DNA from 2 places in the Ureibacillus chungkukjangi genome. Region 2 is predicted to be linked to the other one. Evidence: riboswitches for the same ligand, from Rfam matches in the RefSeq annotation. Region 2 holds a riboswitch; the other holds the start of a gene.
What was found. Region 2 has a riboswitch for preQ1 ahead of LG296_RS04020 (QueT transporter family protein). Riboswitches for the same ligand answer to the same signal wherever they lie in the genome.

Region 1 (9,899 bases), 950 kb from region 2:
CTATCGGATTATGTAGTTGCAGTAACTTTAGCAGAAGCAAGTATTGCACAGCAGGTTGCTGACAAATGGATTGCAAGTGGGGAAGAGCTTAAAATGTCGGCTGGCTGGAGCTGTTATTGCTGGCTATTTGGGAATCGACCAGATCATGAATTTGATCCAGAAAAAGTCTCAATTATGTTAGACCAAATTGAAAAAACAATTCATGATGCTCCAGAAAGAACGAAAGCCTCAATGAATAATTTTGTATATACCGCAGGCATTTCATATATTCCAAAACACGAGAAGGCTCTTGAAATTGCTCATGCTATTGGTTCAGTTGAAATCAAACGTCCTAACAAGAAAAGTTCGATTGTGAATTCAGCTGAATCAATTCAAAAGGATCTTGATAAAGGACGCCTAGGTTTTAAACGAAAATATGTAAGATGTTAAAATATATATATATAATATTATTATGTAAACTGAATTTAGATTATATGAGTCTCTTCTATATATGATCAGTAATTAAACAAAAGCATTCAAGAGTGATGTAGCTCTTGAATGCTTTTGTTTATCTTTATGTTGAATGAATTTGCTGTACCCGTCCAATTTGCCCATCAGTTAGCCTTACTTTAATCCCGTGAGGATGGTTAGGCGATTTAGTTAAAATATCTTTTATAATACCTCGTGTAAGCGTACCAGTTCTTTGATCCTTCTTTAAAACAATATCTACCGTAATACCAGGTATTACATCCTTACGATTTTGCCCGTTCATTAAACACCCATTTTTCTACGAGTATTGCTAGCCTTCTTAGTCTGCTGGCTCTTCATTTTTTGGCCAGAAAGATCAGTTTTCTTCTTCCCGTTACCATTGTTCGCATTGTTTTTTTTGTTCTCAAGCTGCTGCTTTACTAGCTCTTGCAGGCTTTTCTTTTTTGGTGCTTCGTTTTGGTTGTTCTCTGTCATAGGAAATTCCTCCTTATGGAATACATGTTGAATCAAGTATAATCTATTTTCGCGGCTTTGGAAAGAAAGGAGGTTGGTTCAATTTAAAGTTAAATTTAGGGAACATTTTATAGTTAAAGTTTTTGCTATAAAAAATGGTGTTTTGGACAATTGGAGATAATAATCGGTAAATTTGTCCTTTCTTTTGTAATATTTTTAAAAAAAAACAATCTAATCTTAAAAGGAGGGTTTTGATGAAAATCCAAATCATAGTGTGCCTGTTAATGATATGTTTCTTGATAGGATGTAATATGGACGAATCAGCTCAGATAGCATCGACAAAAATTCCTGCCATATCTGATATACACGAAGAAAAACCACCAACGTTAATAATAATGATTGGGGAAGAGGTTATAAAAACTTATACTGGAGCTTATTCTTGGCATTATATAAAGAAGAGTACAGGGGAGGTGATTCAAGTTCAAACAGATCATGCACCTCCATACGAAATGGTCAATATCGAAGAAGGTACCACTGTGAACCTAACCGAACATATAGATGTACGATTTTCTATTGAACCATCTAGTTACGAATTGAGGTTGTGGAACAGTGAAGAAGTGATTGCAACCTATAATTCATTTGAAGAGATCAAGGAAAGAGGAAACTATATTGTTGAAGTAGTAGGAAACTGGGAAGAAAGCAGAGCAACTTATGTAGCTGCACTTAATATCACAAAACAGTAGAAACCTTATATAGGTTTCTTTTTTATGGATTAGAAGGTATAAAACTCGCTAAAACGTATAAGTTCAACTAAGCTTAGCCAAGTGTTTTAACAAAAAACTACACAATCTGTAACTTTATCCCATTTTATTCGTTTATAAAATATAGCTGAAATTAAGGAGATTTTATGAAAAATTTGAAAATTTTTGATGAAGCTTTTTTAGCATTTTGCTGGCTGCTGTTAATTATTTCAATAATTTTATTTGTCATTTTTGGTAGCTTCTTATTTGCATTATTTATTCAGGAAATTCAATGGAGTTCATAAGGAGGTAATGCTATGATTATACAACTAAATGTACTAGGATCTTTTATATTTTTCATCACTGGGTTGTTGTTACTAATATTTTTTATTAGATTAATTATCTTCTTCTTTAAGAAAAATAGATTTCCTAAAAAGCTTTTAATTGCTTCATTAGTAGGAATAGGTATGTTTTTTTGCATTTTCGTTTATCTCAATTATTTTTTTACCTTCGATCAGCTTATAGGGGAAACTTTTAAAGAACCTGTGAGCTCGCCAACAAAAAAATATACTGCAAATGCTTATCTGCAAAACTATGGAGGCGCTGTTGGTGGCGTTAAAATCTGGGTGAATATCACTAATCATGAAGATAATGATCAAATTAAAACTGTCTATTATGGTGAAGCTAGCAGTAACTTTTTTATGTATTGGATTGATGAGGAGACAATTTCGATTTCTCATGAATCATCAAATCATATAGATGCTGAAGATAGTATTGAATTAGATGTAAGTACTGATATTTACGATGAAACCGGCATCGCTTGTACAAGCCTTTTAATGAAAGATGAATATGAAAATTGCTATCAAAATTGAATAAAGATTACTTGCGAATTGGAAATTTATGGTACTATTAAAGTGTCAAATAAAGAAAATAAAAGGAGGAAATATGAAGCGCAAAACTTGTAATTTAATAACTCTATCGGGATTTGTCATCGCGTGTATTTTGCTTTTCAAAAAACGAAAATCGAAACAAGGTCAAACACTCTTTGTTTCTAGTGGAATCGAAATTGAATACCCTGTTATTGATATAGAGAAGAATGAAGTGACAGCTTATATTACATACAATGAAAAATTATATATGAGAGTTCAATACAATGTGAAAACTCACGAAATCAAAGTAAACGGAAGTGTAGAAACCATTAAACTCAACCCCTTGATCATAAATAAGCTCAAATTGAATGATGCAGAATACATCGAAATGATTAAAATGAATGCTGAATATTTAATTGAGAGTGAAAAAAGGAATTCTCGATCACTTGTAAAATAGTAAATTTGGAAAAATGTATTGACTTCCTCCAAAATTTTCTTTAATATGATGAAGAATAAATTACCCGAGCGAGTCGGGAGAGGTTCATAGCTGATACCCTCTATAAAAAACTATGGAAACATGACGATTCGCCATGTCCATAACAGGACGTGGCTTTTTTTATTTGCTTGTTTCATATTTTTTTATATTGCCATTGCTACAGCCTCTCTTGAAAGTGTTGGGATACATTTTCTAGGAGGTTTTTTTATGTCTGGCCGTAAAAATGAAGAAGGCTTAAATGATTTGAAATTATTAGGAAACCAAAATACGCAATATCCATCTGATTATGCTCCTGAGGTTCTGGAGGCTGTAGATAGTCTGCATTCAAACCGTGATTATTTTGTAAAATTTAACTGCCCAGAGTTTACAAGTCTTTGTCCAATTACGGGTCAGCCTGATTTTGCGACAATGTACATTTCATATATTCCGGATCAGAAAATTGTAGAAAGTAAATCATTAAAGCTGTATTTATTTAGCTTTAGAAACCATGGTGATTTTCATGAAGACTGTGTAAACATTATTATGAATGATCTTATCAGCTTACTAGACCCAAGATATATTGAGGTTTGGGGTAAATTTACGCCACGTGGAGGAATCTCGATTGATCCATGGTGCAATTATGGTAAGCCAGGCACGAAGTATGAAGAAATGGCGAATTACCGTTTAATGAATCATGATTTAAATCCAGAAAAAGTCGATAATCGATAACTAAATAATCCTTCATATTGGAAGGAAGAGGTTTTAGCTACCCTCTTAAAAAAACTAAGAAGAAACAGCATTTCTCTTAGAGTGCTGTTTTTTCGTTTAAAGGAGTTTTAAGGATGAAACAAGGTAAAGCAATTGTAGTATTTAGTGGTGGGCAGGATAGTACCACTTGTCTGTTCTGGGCGAAGGAGCGTTATGCTGAAGTGGAAGCGGTGACTTTTGATTATGGTCAAAGGCATTGTCTTGAAATTGAATGTGCAAAAGAGATTGCAAAGGAGCTTGACGTAAAGCATCATATTTTGGATATGTCCCTTTTAAATCAGCTGGCACCGAATGCATTAACGAGAACTGACATTGAAGTAGCAGATGGAGAGGATGGGGAGCTGCCATCTACATTTGTACCTGGAAGAAATCTACTTTTCATGTCCTTCGCAGGAGTTTTAGCAAGTCAAGTGGGAGCAAAGCATATCGTTACAGGTGTTTGTGAAACAGATTTCAGCGGTTATCCTGATTGTCGCGATATTTTTATAAAATCATTAAACGTAACACTGAATCTATCTATGGATGACACCTTCGTGATTGAAACACCGCTTATGTGGCTGAACAAAGCACAAACCTGGGAGCTAGCTGATAAATTAGGAGCACTTGATTTTGTACGTGAAAGAACCCTTACTTGCTACAACGGTGTAATTGCAGATGGGTGTGGTGAATGTCCATCTTGTAAATTGCGTCAAAATGGATTAGATGAATATTTAACCTTGAAAAAGGGTCTTAAGGCATGAGAGAGTTTCGAATTGTCGACCAGCTGCAGAAGCTTGATGTGGATATCAAAAAAAATCAATTAAAGTATCATTCAAAGCGAGTTCTCGTAAGTAAAGAATTTACCTTTGATGCAGCACATCACTTACATAATTATGAAGGTAAATGTAAAAACCTACATGGCCATACGTATCGTGCAGTTTTAGGAATAAGTGGCTATACAGATGAACGTGGGTTAGTAATAGATTTCGGTGATATCAAAGAAATCTGGAAGCAGCAAATTGAAATTGATTTAGACCATCGTTACTTAAATGAAACACTCCCATTAATGAATACAACGGCAGAAAATATTGTGGTTTGGATATATGGGAAGCTGGCAGAGGCATTATTGAATACTCAAGATTATAACGGGCTTCGTGTGGAATTCGTTCGTTTATATGAAACGCCAACTAGCTATGCAGAGGCAAGACGGGAGTGGATGGAGCTTGAGTAAAATTCCTGTTATGGAGATTTTCGGTCCGACCATTCAAGGTGAAGGGATGGTTGTTGGACAGAAAACGATGTTTGTAAGAACGGCTGGCTGTGACTATTCCTGCTCCTGGTGTGATTCAGCCTTTACATGGGATGGTAGTGGAAAGCATTTGATTTCTCAACTAACAGCTGAAGAAATTTGGGCTGAGTTAAAACGACTTGGCGGAAACGGTTTTTCTTTTGTAACGATTTCAGGAGGCAATCCAGTACTTCTCCGAAATTTAGAGGGTCTGGTTAATAGATTGAAAGAAAATAACATTAAAATTGGTGTCGAGACACAGGGGAGTAAATGGCAAGAGTGGTTATATGAGGTAGATGAATTAACTATTTCACCTAAGCCTCCTAGTTCGGGGATGGTAACGAACTATTCGATGCTAACTGAAATAATTGAAAAGCTAAATAGTAAAAATAGCAATCAAAATATTTCATTAAAAATCGTCATCTTTAGCGAAGTTGATTATGCATATGCAAAGGATATTCACCTTAGATACCCAGAAATCCCTTTTTACCTTCAAGTTGGTAACGACGATATTTCAGAGAGTGACAATGAGAAGCTGGTTAGTCGTTTACTTGAAAAATACGAGGTATTAGTTGATAAGGTTGTTGCAGATGAGGAACTACGGAATGTTAGAGTTTTGCCGCAGCTACATACGCTGATCTGGGGTAATAAAAGAGGCGTCTAGCTTTGATGTGCAAATTTAAATTTAAGGAGATAGACATGAGAATATTATTTTATTTATTATCAATTGTGATTGCTAATGTAGTCACAGCGCGATTTGCTCCATTAGAATTTGGGATGTTTATCGTTCCAATGGGGACGCTTTTTGTTGGAGCAACCTTCATTTTCCGAGATCTTGTTCAAAATAAATATGGTCGTAAGAAAACATACCTATTTATTTTTACAGCTTTATTTTTATCTGCGATAGTTTCCTATTCTCTAGGAGATACTCTTATGATAGTAGCTGCTTCAGCTCTTTCATTTTTAATCGCTGAAACAGCAGATACTGAAATCTATACACGTCTAAAGCTTCCAATGGCTTGGCGAGTATTTTACAGTGGGATTGTTGGCGGCTTCTTTGATTCAGTTGTATTTGTAATTGTCGGTTTAAGTCCACTCGGTGCAGGGTTCCTGCCATGGGAGGCGGTACCAGCAGCTATTTTAGGTCAAGTAATTGTAAAAACAGTGATCCAAATGTTTGGTGCATTAATTTTAAGCCAAATTCATGGAACTAAAGAAAAAGAAGTAATGGCAGGATAAAACTAAAGAAGCAGCCACCTTTCTAATATGAAGGTGGCTGCTTTTTTTCTAGCTTTAAGTTAATTCAATTATAGCATAATTTCCCAAAGAATTTCAGTCTATATTTTCTCCTTTTTGGTGGTTATGATAAGTAAATAAGTGGGATTCATTTCCAATAATATTATGGACGGGGTGGAGAGATGAAATACGTTTATCATATGGTACCTAAAAGCATGGTGGGAGAAAATCTTATTTCTTTAAATGAAATGAAATTAAGTGAACCAACACTTTATGAAAACTATGCGAAAAAGTATTTTGATCATCCTGACAGACCGAAGCTATTAGCTAAAAGCGTTCCTAAGCTAAATTGTTTGTGGAATGACGTCATTTTTTTATTGCCCCTGCATCCGTACTATATCTACGAAGCGTTGAATTCAATCGGAAGCAGTGTGAAAAAGGACTTAATGTTCTACAAGATTCCTACAGAACGCTTGCTTGAAAATAAAAATGCAGTATTTTTGTATAGCAAGGAAAAGGATAACGGTCCAGCTTCTGAAATTCCAGAAGATGAAGTGGAACTCATCGATATTATTTCGTATGAGGAGTGTTCTTCCTTACCGGTAGATACTTACGAATACTTTAAAGAAGGTCATAAAAATGGCAGCCAGATGGGGATGTTTGTTTATATTCCCCACATCTTGAGTTTAGGAAGCATCAATGTGAAGGATGTAGAGAGGGTAATTGGAGTATTTCACCGGAAAAATGAGCTGAAAATGTATTGGGAAATCTTAGGATCCTTTAAGTAAACATATATAACATGATAGTAGATTGAGGAGGGAAGTCAATTGAATGTAAAAGAGACTAAAAAACAATTGATAATTAGCTCTTTATTTTTTGTACTATTTATTATTGGAGGAAGCATTCAAATAATGTCTTCACCATTCCTTTTTGTGAGAGGCATTAATCTTTTTCTTGTGATAAGTAGTGCTGCTGTTTTGGGAGCCTTCATTCGCGAGTTTTATGTTGTGAAAGAGAAAATCAGAAATAGTAATAATTGAACTATATGAGGATAATTTATATGAAGTTGGACAAACTTAGTAATAAAAATACTAGAGGTATGATAACTTGAAAAAAATATTTCCTTTATTATTATTGTTCGTAATGGGTTTTACTATAGAGACAGGTGACGAAAAAGTTTTTGCAAATTCTAAAGAAACTACGCCTTATTATGAAGACCATTCAGTAAGGGTTGGGTATAAAACGGTAGATGAAGCAGTTAGTGAGTTTGAAAAGAATTGTGATTGTGTAGTAAAACTTCCTGCAATGATTCCTGACCTTAAGTTTACCCATGAATTTGGAGCATATTATAAGGATCACAAGGATAGACAAAAAGATTTGCTGCAAATTCGCTTTGTAAATAGAGAACAGAAAAATAATATTTTTAAGATTGATGTTCGTCCTAGTAAAGTGAGCTATGAAGGGAAAGAATATACGCTTCAGGATGGCAGTAAAGGTATTTATGTGGAACACCATATCTTTCACGTTTTTGTCTTTGAAAAAAACAATTTACAGTACATTGTAAGAATTGATAAAAACGCTAGCGATATAGATCCCTCAAAAGCTCTGATGGATGTTGCAAATTCGGTTAATTAGTTAAATTAATATTGGTTTTAAAAAGGGCATTTATCCAAAGAAGGATGATGCTCTTTTTTGTCGAATTATTATATAAGTCTAATATTTTCCATATGCTTTTTATATAGGGAGTGATGTGACAATGAACGTAGTGAGGAAATATTGGCTGTTATTAGGAGGACTAGGCTTTTCGAATTTAGGGAACTGGATTTATCTAATCGCATTAAACCTATCTGTATGGCATCTTACCCATTCGCCGGCAGCTGTTGCTGGTATCTATATGGTTGGTCCCATAGCGCGAATATTAAGTAATTTAGTAGCTGGTTCAATTATTGACCGTAATAATAAAAGAAGGCTAATGATTTGGTCAGATATCATCCGTGGAATCCTTGTATTTATAATGCCGTTTTCAACTTCTATTTGGTTGATTTATAGTCTTATATTTATAGCGAATATCGCGAGCAGTTTTTTTGGTCCGAGTAGTACATATGTAATTACAAAATTAGTAAATGATGATGATAAGCAACGTTTTAATGCGCTTCTTAGTACAATAAATTCCGGTTCATTTATGATAGGACCTGCCTTAGCAGGGGGGATTATTGTTCTAAGTAATACAAGTGTCGCAATGTGGATTAATAGTTTAACATTTTTTGTTTGTGCTCTTGCCATTTATTTATTGCCTAAATTTGATGATGTAACGTCTGATAAACGGGAAATTGTTAGGTTACATACGATTATCGAAGACTTTAAAGTCGTTTGGTCGTTTATTCGGCAGCTACCAGCCCTATTATACTTTTTATTACTTTTCAATTTTGCATTAATCATCGCGTTTGCCCTAGATTCTCAGGAAATGACATTTATAAAGGATGTGTTGGATGCATCTGATAGTGTTTATGGAATAATTGTTAGCGTTGCAGGAGTGGGAGCAATTATCGGAGGCATATTTGCGACTACTTTAGTAAACAAGCTATCCTTAAAAACCTATATAGGACTAGGGTTTTCACTTACTTTACTAAGCTATACAGTTTTCTACGCCTCCAATACACTTTGGTTGGCTATTGTCAGTTTCGTTACATTAGGGCTGTTCATGGCATTTTGCAATACAGGCTATGCTACGCTGTACCAGAAAACCATTCCAACAGAAATTATGGGGCGCTTCGGTAGTGCCATCAATCTTTTGCAAAGTGCTCTACAGGTAACACTAACATTTGTAATAGGTGTGCTTGCAGAGTGGTATTCATTACAGATTACAACAGTGTGTTTTGCAGCTGTAGGACTATTATTGGCTTGTATTCTTTATGCTCATATTTTGGTTAATAAAAAAGCGCTTGGCTTAGAATGACGGGAATTGTAAATTAGTTGGAAATACCTTCTTGCTAGTTTGGACTTTTCAATTTATTCTTAAAATAGAGGTAAGTATGGAAAGGGGTTAAAGGAATGTTTAAAAACCTAGTAGGAAATGCAGTTGGAGATGCTTTAGGATTAAGCGATATCGGGCAGGTGATTAAGCCTGAGGACTATAATAAAACGGAATCAGACGATTTCATCCTAACAGAAGATGGAGAACAGATTTTCTTCCTTATTAAATCTAAATCAGATGAGTATTGCTTCACTAACATGGCATTATTACATTTAGATGGAGATTCGGCTTTAAGCAAAAAGCGCGTGTTAAAGCGTTATGATTTTTATAAACATCATATTGAAAATGTAATGCTGGAAACTGCTGGTACGATTGACCTTGATCTTGAAATTAAATTCCAAATTGGTCACAATTCATTCTCAATTGATATTGCTAAGAAATTTGGTGTGGAAATTGCAGATCTTTACAAATCCTTACTAGCAATTTCAAAAATTCAAGAAAAGAATGCTCGTCTAAATGAGTTTGCCAAAGAAGCAGTGTTAATCGCTCGTGATGTAAATTACGGTCAAAGAAATACAGACACACCAACGAATATCGAATTTAACAAAATTGTTAATCTCACAAATTCTTGGTTGAAGCAAACCTACGA
Region 2 (9,899 bases):
AACGCCTGCTTTAAAAGCGGGTCGCATTTTTATTTCAATACACTTGTAGTTGTTGCTGTTTCTATAAATCGTTTAATTAAATCGCTATCCTTGCTCCCATCCTTCTCAACACCGCTTGAGACATCAACGCCGAAAGGTTCCACTTGGGAGATGGCACGACTGACGTTCTCGCTATTAAGTCCACCTGCTAAGATGACACGGTTCTTAGGGATCGAAAGTTCATCTAGTAACGACCAATCAAACACATGACCACTTCCACCTGCATAATTTGTACCTGGTGCATCAAATAGGTAGTAATCGACATCATAGTGACTCGCTTTTTCAACGTCCTCGTAGCTACGAATAGAAATAGCCTTGATAGCAGGGTAGCCTAGATTATTGATAAATGAAGGACCCTCGCATCCGTGATATTGAATGTAATCTAGTCCGACAGCTTCGACTGCATTGTGAACCTCTTCTTCAGCTGGATTCACGAAAACACCAACTTTTTGTACATGGGAGGGAATCAGCTTAGCCAGCTTACTAGCTCGTTCAATAGAAATTTGACGCTTACTTTTTGCGAACATAAATCCTATCCAAGTAGCACCAGCGTCTACAGCTGCCTGAAGATGTTTCTCTTCCATAAGTCCACAAATTTTCACCTTCACCATATTACTTCACTTCCTTTAGAAGCGAGGGAAGGGGAACCTGCAATGCAGTGAGAGCTTCCTCTACGTTTCCGCTTACCATAAGGGATTCCCCAACTAAAACACCCTGTGCACCAGCTTTAGCAACGCGCTGTGCATCGGTAGCAGTCCAAATGCCACTTTCGCTGATAAAGGCAATATCCTCATGTTCGTTGATGATATTTGCCAATTTTTCAGTTTGAGCTAAATCTAAGTGGAAGGTTTTTAAATCGCGATTATTCACGCCGATAATTTTAGGTCGAATGGCTAACGCACGACCCACTTCCTTTTCGTTGTGCACTTCAACTAAAACATCCAGTCCTAATACACTTGCGTAGGTGTAAAATGCATTTAATTTTTCATCTGATAAAGCAGCAACAATCAGTAAAATTACAGAGGCACCAGCTGCCTTTGCATAATCGATTTGCACCTCGTGAATAATGAAATCTTTATTTAAAACCGGGATGTCCACATTATTAGCGACGTCCACTAAATCCTGATAGGAGCCCTTGAAAAATTTATCTTCTGTTAAAACTGAGATACAGGCTGCACCAGCTTGCTCATATTTTTTAGCCTGCTCTATAGGGCTTGCTCCTTCGTTAATAAGCCCCTTAGAAGGAGAGGCGCGTTTCATTTCCGAGATTACTTGTAATGTGTCGGCTTTTTGTAAAACTTCATATAAAGAAGGGCGCGATTTTGGCTCCACCGAGAAAAAGGGCGAATTCTCTAAAAGAGAAGGAATGAGTGTGGCTTTATGGTCTAAAATTCTTTGCAAAATAGTCATTGCACTGCACGCTCCTTTAAATAGCTTTGACTGTATTCAACTACTGACTCTAATTTAGCTAATGCTTTCCCAGTTAAAATACTATCTCGGGCTAATTCAATGCCATCTAAAACAGAACTCACCTTACCGTTTGCAAATAAGGCTAAGCCGGTGTTCAATAAAACGGCATCAAAATAGGCACTCTGTTTCCCATTCAATAACTCTCTTAAAATAATCGCATTTTCTTCAGGTGTACCGCCGCGTAATGCAGTTACTGGGGCAGGGGCTATGCCTAGCTCTTCAATATCGATATTTAGTGATTTAACCTCGCCATTTTCAAGAAGGGCAAGAGTATTGTCAGAATCAAGAGAAGCTTCATCCATCCCTTGAGTACCAGAAACCACTATTGCTCGTTTGCGCCCTAAAAGCTTAAGTACCCTCGCATAATCGTGAACGAATTCAGGTCGATTAATCCCAACAAGCTGAGTTGTTAAATTAGCCGGGTTTGTTAAAGGTCCAACTAGATTAAAAATAGTAGGTTTTCCAATTGAACGGCGTACCTCACCAATACGTTTAAGCTTTGGATGAACGTTTGGAGCGTGAAGGAAGGTGATGCCTGTTTTATTTAATAAATCGATCGAATCCTCCATCGTAAAATCTGTATAAATCCCAAGAGCCTGTAAAACATCGGAGCTTCCAGAAGCACTGGAAATTTTACGGTTACCATGCTTAACAACGGACACGTCATTCGCTGCTATTACAAAGGCGGATGTTGTACTAATATTGAAGCTCTGTAGACCGTCGCCACCCGTGCCGCAATTATCAAGATAGTTGCCAGCAGCGAGATTGAGGGAAAGTGCATAGGATTTCATAACCGTTGCAAGAGCTGCAATTTCTTCAGTAGTCTCTTTTTTATTGCTTAAAGCAATTAAAAATTCGGCAATCGCTTCTTTTGGCGTTTTCTCATTAAAAATTAATTCTGCGGCTTGAAGCATTTCGTCGTAGGATAAGCTCTGATTTTCCTTTACCTGACTTGTGAAAGAGTAGATTGTCATTTTGTTTCATCCTCCTAAAAATTTGGAATTAGCAGGCTAGAATTGGACAATAAAAAAGTCCTCTACAAAAGGAAATCCCTTTCGTAGAGGACGATCGATACCGCGTTGCCACCTCTGTTGAAGTACTTGCATACTTCCACTTGGCGTGTTTTTACATAGAGAGCGAACCAAATAATGTAAAAACACTTCCTTGTAACGTAGGAAATACGTCAGCTAACAAATGCTAGCTACTCTCATAAGGCCCATTCACGATTTCGCCCGCACTAGTTTCCACCAACCACTAGCTCTCTAAAGCGCTCTAAAACCGCTACTATTCTTATTCATCAATTTGTCTCTGCTATTCTCATCTAAGCTCTGCTTTGCTCAAACGGTGGTCGCGCTCTCGCAACCTGCTACCGTATCCGAACAATTAATTAAATAGAATTGTAGAGGTAATCGATTGCTTTGTCAATGTTTTCTGACAAATAGACAAAATAAAAAACGAGAGCAAAGAAGCAGGCTGTTATTATAGGAAACTCTCCTTATAATAATCGATGCTTTTCGCTCTCGGTTTTATCATTAAATCAAATCTTTAAAGTTTAATCGTTTATTTAATAGATGCATAATTGGCACACCAATTGCTAGCACGGCGAATTCACCGATTGCACAAGTTAACCATGTCCAAAGGAAAGGTAGCTCTAATGCAAGGTTTAGCTCGAATGCGATGATAAACATTGTAAACGTAAATAGGAACGTGTTAATGATTAGTCGCAGCATGATATTTTTTACAAACTTACAAATCAAGATAAAGATTGCAAGTGTAATAATTGAGTGACCTACACCGAACACTAAATCGTAAACGCCTAGTGGTGAGAAAAGGTTGGCGATAAATACGCCAAGAATAATCCCAATAGAAAAGCGTGGGTTAAACGCTACTAGGTGATTAAACATTTCAGAAACTCGGAATTGAATTTCCGTAAATCCAAATGGTGCAACTAACATGGTAACAGCAATATAAAGAGCTGCAATAATCCCTGTCGTTGCTAAAAATTTTACTTTCATCTATATCATTTCTCCTTAGTTTTTTTTCGTGGGAGGTTCTCGAACCACGTGAAAAGAGCACAGAGAGATATAATATTATAGTTTTGTATAAATGTCAAATTAACATGAGGAAAAAGGGGGAACTGACAAGAACTGAGAATTGTCGAAAAAATGTCACAGGATTTTTGTTTTATTGAAATAATAAAATTAACGGTTAAAAGGTGTACTTTAGCGGTTTAAAGCGACAAATTACTTTGTTGGAAGAAGTATTTGATGAATGTAGAATTCAGAACATTCTAAATGTTATTGACTATTAAAATGGTTCGCTGTAATATAATCGACAAACTATAATTTTTTGAATAATGAAAAATAGAATAGGATATTTATTCAAAAAGAGTCAGGTTAGATACAGAGAAGAATTAGGGGGAAATATCATGAAAAATAGTACGAAAAAGCTTTCGTTCTTATTAGCTGGATTGGGGCTTTTATTGGCAGCTTGTGGTAGTAGCGAAACATCTACTGATTCCACAGCAGATTCTAGTACTGGAACAAGCGAAGAAGGAAAAACATTTAAAGTAGGAATCACACAAATTGTGGAGCATCCATCATTAGATGCAGCCACGGAAGGTTTCAAAGCAGCATTAGAAGAGGCTGGCTTAAATGTAGAATTTGTTGAAGAGAACGCACAAAACGATCAAAGCATGAACATGACAATTGCTCAAAACTTAGTAAATGAAGGCGTAGATTTAATTTTCGCGAATTCAACACCTTCAGCTCAAGCCGTTAAAGGGGCAACTTCAGATATTCCTCTTATTTTCACATCGGTGACAGATGCAGTAGGCTCCGAGTTAATCGAGTCAATGGAAGCACCAGGAGGAAATGTAACAGGTACAATCGATTTACACCCTGATACAATTGCAAACACTGTAGCCTTTTTAAAGGATGAATTAGGTGCGAAAAAAGTAGGGACAGTTTACAACACGGGTGAACAAAACTCTGTAGCACAAATTGAACAAGTAAAAACTTTATTAGGAGAAGCTGGTATCGAATTAGAGGAAGCAGCCGTTTCTACTTCAGCTGAGGTGAAACAAGCAACTGAATCACTAATCGGTAAGGTTGATTCTCTATATATTATCACTGATAACACAGTAGTATCAGCACTAGAATCCGTTGTCGATGTGGCAAATGCTAACGAGCTTCCACTAATGGTGGGTGAGTTAGATTCTGTAGAACGTGGCGGGTTAGGTGCTTATGGCTTCGAGTACTATGATATCGGTTTTGAAGCGGGACAAATGGCAGTGAAAATCCTTAATGGAGAAGCAACTCCTTCAGAAATTCCAGCTGCTTACCCAGCTAACTTAAAATTACTTATCAATAAAGGAACTGCTGAAGGCTTAGGTCTTGAAATTCAAGAGTCTTGGAATGCAGAAATCTACGAATAAATAAAAAGTAAATTAGGAGATGATTCAATATGTTTACAGCATTGTTCGGTTCGGTTGAGCAAGGAATCATCTATGCAATTATGGCACTCGGAGTGTATCTAACATTCCGGGTGTTAGATTTTCCGGATTTAACGGTCGATGGAAGCTTCGTAACCGGGGCAGCTACTGCAGCAATGATGATTGCGCTCGGCTACCACCCGATACTAGCTACATTATTGGCAATAGTTGCTGGATTTATTGCAGGATGTATGACAGGTCTTCTACACACAAAAGGAAAGATAAATCCATTACTGTCAGGGATTTTAATGATGATTGCTTTGTATTCCATCAATCTTCGTATTATGGGATTATCTGCAGAAAATGCAATTGTGAAACCTAATATTCCATTGATGAACGCTGATACAATTTTTTCACAGTTTCAAGTGTTTTGGAGTAATTTGGGGATCGATGCTGCTCTAACAAGCTTTATCAAGAATACGTTAGGGATTAGTCCAGCACCATCCACTTGGGGGACCATTTTAGTAGTGTTAATCATTACACTTATCATCAAGTTTATTGCAGATTGGTTCTTAAAAACGGAGGTAGGATTGGCGATTCGTGCAACAGGCGACAATAAGAGAATGATTCGCAGCTTTTCTGCTAACACGGATGGTTTAATCGTATTAGGGCTAGGTCTTTCAAATGCCCTAGTTGCATTTTCTGGAGCTTTAATCGCTCAATATGCAAAATTTGCCGATGCCAACATGGGAATTGGGATGATAGTAATCGGTCTTGCCTCGGTAATTATCGGAGAAGCCATTTTCGGCACAAAGACGATTTTCCGCACGACGCTAGCAGTTGTTGCAGGGGCAATTATTTATCGAATTATTTATGCGGTCGCTTTACGTATCGATTGGTTAGATACATCCGACATGAAGCTAATTACCGCGATTATTGTAATTTTGGCATTAGTCATTCCACAGCTAGTAGATAAGCGTCGCGAGAAGAAACGTAAAGAGAAAAGACAGATGGAACGACTAGAGCAGCATAGAGAAATAACGCGACTGCAGGGAGGGAAGAACCTTGCTTAAATTAGAGGGCATAAATAAGATTTTTAATGAAGCAACACCTGATGAAAAAATCGCCTTGGATAATATTAATCTACATTTAGCACCAGGCGATTTTGTAACAATCATCGGAAGTAACGGTGCCGGAAAGTCCACGATGATGAATATGATTTCCGGAGCACTAACACCTGACTTTGGCGCAGTAACGATTGACGGCAAAGAGGTAACGAGATTACCCGAATACAAACGTTCTCAGTTTATCGGGCGTGTCTTCCAGGATCCTATGGCAGGAACGGCTCCATCAATGACGATTGAGGAGAATCTGGCTATTGCCTATTCACGTAATGCAAAAAGAGGGTTACGTATCGGTGTAAGCCGTGGACGTCGTGATTTCTTCCGAACATCCTTGGAAAAATTGGGTCTAGGGCTTGAAGATCGATTTAATGCAAAAGTCGGCATGTTGTCTGGTGGAGAACGCCAAGCATTGTCACTTTTGATGGCAACATTTACAAGGCCTTCGATTTTATTGCTGGATGAACATACAGCGGCTCTTGATCCATCACGTGCAGAGCTAATCACGCGATTGACTAAGCAGCTGGTTGAAGAAGGAAACCTAACTACCTTAATGGTTACCCACAATATGCAGCAAGCAATCGATTTAGGTAACCGTTTAATCATGATGGATAAAGGACAAATCATTTTATCAATCGATGATGCAAAAAAACCAACTTTAACAATTCCAGACTTAATGACCGAGTTCGAAAAAATTCGCGGCGAAAAAATGAACTCCGATAGGGCGTTGTTAGGGAGCTAAAATAATTTTATGAGAGATGAAAATTCGTGAAAGTCGAATTTTCATCTCTTTTTTAATCAGAAAAAAGGGGTTTTGGGGTTAATTGATTATTTAGGCTCTTTTGCTAGATTGTACTTTTGCGTATAAAATGGTTTGATAGGAGGGAAGTGAATGGAAATACTCAAAAGACAAAAATCCTGGAAGCTGTTAAATTTAGAGGCTGTATTGAGAAGGCACCCAGAAAATGAAGCCAGAGAATATAGTTTTTATAAGGAACAATATATGGCACAAAAGAAAGGACATGACGGAGAAGTTCATGTAGATAGGCTGTGGAGCGAGTTAACTATCCAGAGCCCATATTATCTTCTACATAGCTACGAAACTAATAATCACGCAGGTTACTCCCATCAAATCGATACAATTGTTTTAACCCCACATTTTATTTGGATAATCGAAATAAAGAACATCGGTGGCCGGCTGGATATCGATGAGTCGAAACATCGATTGATCCGAACAAACCAAGAAGGAACAATAGAATCCTTCAGAAACCCCTTAAACCAAATCAAACGCCATACAGAATTTATTTCTCGGAAGTTACGAGGGATGAACATAAATTTACCTGTTGAATCTTCTGTAATCATCGTAAGTGATTACACAATCATCGGATCTATTCCAAAAGGTCATTCAATTTTCCACGCAAGCGGTCTACAAACAGAACTCGATAAACTATTCAATAACTATCGAGAACGAAGAATACCTCTAAATCTCTTTGAAAAACTCAAAACCGAACTAATGCATCAGCATCAGCGAAAAGAATGGAAAGCCAAAGTAAATGAAGCTAAATTACGAAAAGGCGTCCTATGCAAAAACTGTGAATATAAAAGTAGAATGTTCTTTGAATACGGCAGCTTCAAATGTGCGAAATGTGGCATGAAAAGTAAAGAAGCGCATTTGGAAGCATTAACCGACTATCGCTATTTAATTAGCGAGTGGATCTCGAATCGAGAGTTACGGGAGTATTTGGGGATAGAGTCTCGGTTTGCCGTAACTCGGTTAATTAAAGATTTAAACTTAGAGCATCAAGGTACTTATAGAAATAGAAAATATAGGATACCTGATTTTATTGAATAGCGAGAAATAGAGAGAGACGTATGTAAAAATGAGAAGCGCACGTAAAAGGGGGAGGTCGCACGTGAAGAGGGAGAAGTCGCACGTAAAGTGAAGAAAGTCGCACGTAAACGAATAAAAGTCGCACGTAAAAGTAGGAGTCGCACGTAAAGTGAAGAAAGTCGCACCTAAAGAGGAAGAACTCGCACGTAAACGAATAAAAGTCGCACGTAAAAGTAGGAGTCGCACGTAAAGTGAAGAAAGTCGCACCTAAAGAGGGAGAACTCGCACGTAAACGAATAAAAGTGCGCGTAAAAGTAGAAGTCGCACGTAAAGTGAAGAAAGTCGCATCTAAAGAGGAAGAACTCGCACGTAAACAAACAAAAGTCGCACGTAAAAGTGGGAGTAGCAAGTAAAGAGGGAGAACTCGCACGTAAACAAACAAAAGTCGCATATAAAAAGAGAAACCCCTCCGCAACAAAAAAACACCCGAAATCAAAATTCCGAGTGTTTAAATCCGCCACAAATCTCTATTAAACTAACAACCCAAACAATTGGCTATCTTTATTCACCTCGGTGAATTCGAAGCCGTTGAAGCGTAGGCGGTTGATAAGGCCCTGGTAGTCTTCGGGATGTGCGACTTCGATGCCGACTAGAGCTGGACCGCTTTCTTTGTTGTTTTTCTTCGTGTATTCGAAGGTTGTAATGTCATCGTTTGGCCCTAGCACGACTGTTAGGAATTGGCGTAGGGCGCCTGCACGTTGAGGGAAGTTGACGATAAAGTAATAAAGTAGCCCCTCATACAGTAAAGATTTTTCTTTAATTTCTTGCATGCGGCTGATGTCGTTGTTGCCACCAGTGATGACTACTACGACAGACTTTCCTACGATTTCTTCAGCATAGAAATCTAGTGCTGAAACGGGAAGTGCACCAGAAGGCTCGGCGACGATTGCATGTTTATTGTATAGATCCAAAATTGTTGTACTGACTTTGCCCTCCGGAACGAGTACGATATCGTCTAAATATTTGCTGCAAATTTCGTAAGTTTTGGTACCGACGCATTTAACTGCTGTGCCGTCACAGAATTTATCGATTTTAGCAAGTGCAGTAGGACCGCCGTTTTCAAAGGCAGCTTTCATGCTAGCTGCACCAGAAGGCTCAACGCCGATTACCTTAGTGTTGGGGGAGATGTTCTTTATATAGGAAGAAATGCCGGCCATTAAACCACCGCCGCCAATTCCACCGAAAATATAATCCAGAGGCTCCTCGATATCGTTTAAAACCTCGACTGCTACAGTGCCTTGTCCAGCAATGATGTCTAAATCATCGAATGGATGAATGAAAATCATGTCATGCTCAGCGCTATAATCCTTTGCGGCACTCGCGGAATCATCGAAAGTATCGCCTTCTAAAATGATTTCGATATTGTTGCGACCGAACATGCGAACCTGGTCAATTTTTTGCTTTGGTGTTGTTAAAGGCATAAAAATTGTCCCTTTGATATTTAAGTGGGCACAGGCAAACGCCACGCCCTGTGCATGGTTACCGGCACTTGCACAAACAACGCCACTATTACGTGCTTCTTCTTCGATTTTCTTAATTTTATAGAATGCACCGCGAAGCTTGAAGGAGCGGACATATTGCAGATCCTCACGTTTGATGTAAATATTGGCATTGTACTTTTCAGATAAATACTCATTCTTTTGGAGTGGGGTATGTAGCACGACATCCTTTAAATGTTGGTGTGCGATTAATACGTTTTCCACAGCAATACTATTTGAATTGACAACTTCCATCGTTTTGTTACCTCCGTTTTCAAATCAACCATTGACTCATTTTAGCATAAAATCAACCATTTTTTATGAATTATTTTTTAATTCTAAAAATTCTGGACCAATTAAGTTGATTGCTAACAAAACAACAAAAAAAGGACCGGCAACGGTGCCAGCCCTTCATGATTAAAAGATTAAATGTGCAAGAAGTGCGATGATTGGAATTGAGATAAGCG

Region 1: linked by a shared signal. The riboswitch ahead of queF (preQ(1) synthase) and the one ahead of LG296_RS04020 (QueT transporter family protein) in region 2 are both predicted to bind preQ1.

Annotation. Positions count from the first base shown of each region.
Region 1 covers NZ_CP085009.1:1,729,565-1,739,463, forward strand. The annotation lists gene LG296_RS08515 (DNA alkylation repair protein) at 1-429, shown strand, start outside; gene LG296_RS08520 (YwbE family protein) at 554-751, opposite strand; gene LG296_RS08525 (hypothetical protein) at 751-942, opposite strand; gene LG296_RS08530 (hypothetical protein) at 1,176-1,664, shown strand; gene LG296_RS08535 (DUF5412 family protein) at 1,979-2,533, shown strand; gene LG296_RS08540 (hypothetical protein) at 2,607-2,987, shown strand; PreQ1 riboswitch class I at 3,061-3,107, shown strand; gene queF (preQ(1) synthase) at 3,234-3,734, shown strand; gene queC (7-cyano-7-deazaguanine synthase QueC) at 3,848-4,513, shown strand; gene queD (6-carboxytetrahydropterin synthase QueD) at 4,510-4,983, shown strand; gene queE (7-carboxy-7-deazaguanine synthase QueE) at 4,976-5,704, shown strand; gene LG296_RS08565 (VUT family protein) at 5,740-6,279, shown strand; gene LG296_RS08570 (group-specific protein) at 6,459-7,064, shown strand; gene LG296_RS08575 (hypothetical protein) at 7,104-7,316, shown strand; gene LG296_RS08580 (carbon monoxide dehydrogenase) at 7,384-7,911, shown strand; gene LG296_RS08585 (MFS transporter) at 8,033-9,232, shown strand; gene LG296_RS08590 (PH domain-containing protein) at 9,328-9,899, shown strand, end outside.
Region 2 covers NZ_CP085009.1:774,958-784,856, forward strand. The annotation lists gene LG296_RS04005 (phosphoribosylanthranilate isomerase) at 30-650, opposite strand; gene trpC (indole-3-glycerol phosphate synthase TrpC) at 652-1,449, opposite strand; gene trpD (anthranilate phosphoribosyltransferase) at 1,446-2,483, opposite strand; T-box leader at 2,567-2,816, opposite strand; gene LG296_RS04020 (QueT transporter family protein) at 3,042-3,524, opposite strand; PreQ1 riboswitch class I at 3,534-3,578, opposite strand; gene LG296_RS04025 (ABC transporter substrate-binding protein) at 3,938-4,945, shown strand; gene LG296_RS04030 (ABC transporter permease) at 4,975-6,015, shown strand; gene LG296_RS04035 (ABC transporter ATP-binding protein) at 6,008-6,805, shown strand; gene LG296_RS04040 (nuclease-related domain-containing protein) at 6,956-7,915, shown strand; gene LG296_RS04045 (hypothetical protein) at 8,146-8,307, shown strand; gene ilvA (threonine ammonia-lyase IlvA) at 8,425-9,687, opposite strand; gene LG296_RS04055 (YjiH family protein) at 9,850-9,899, opposite strand, start outside.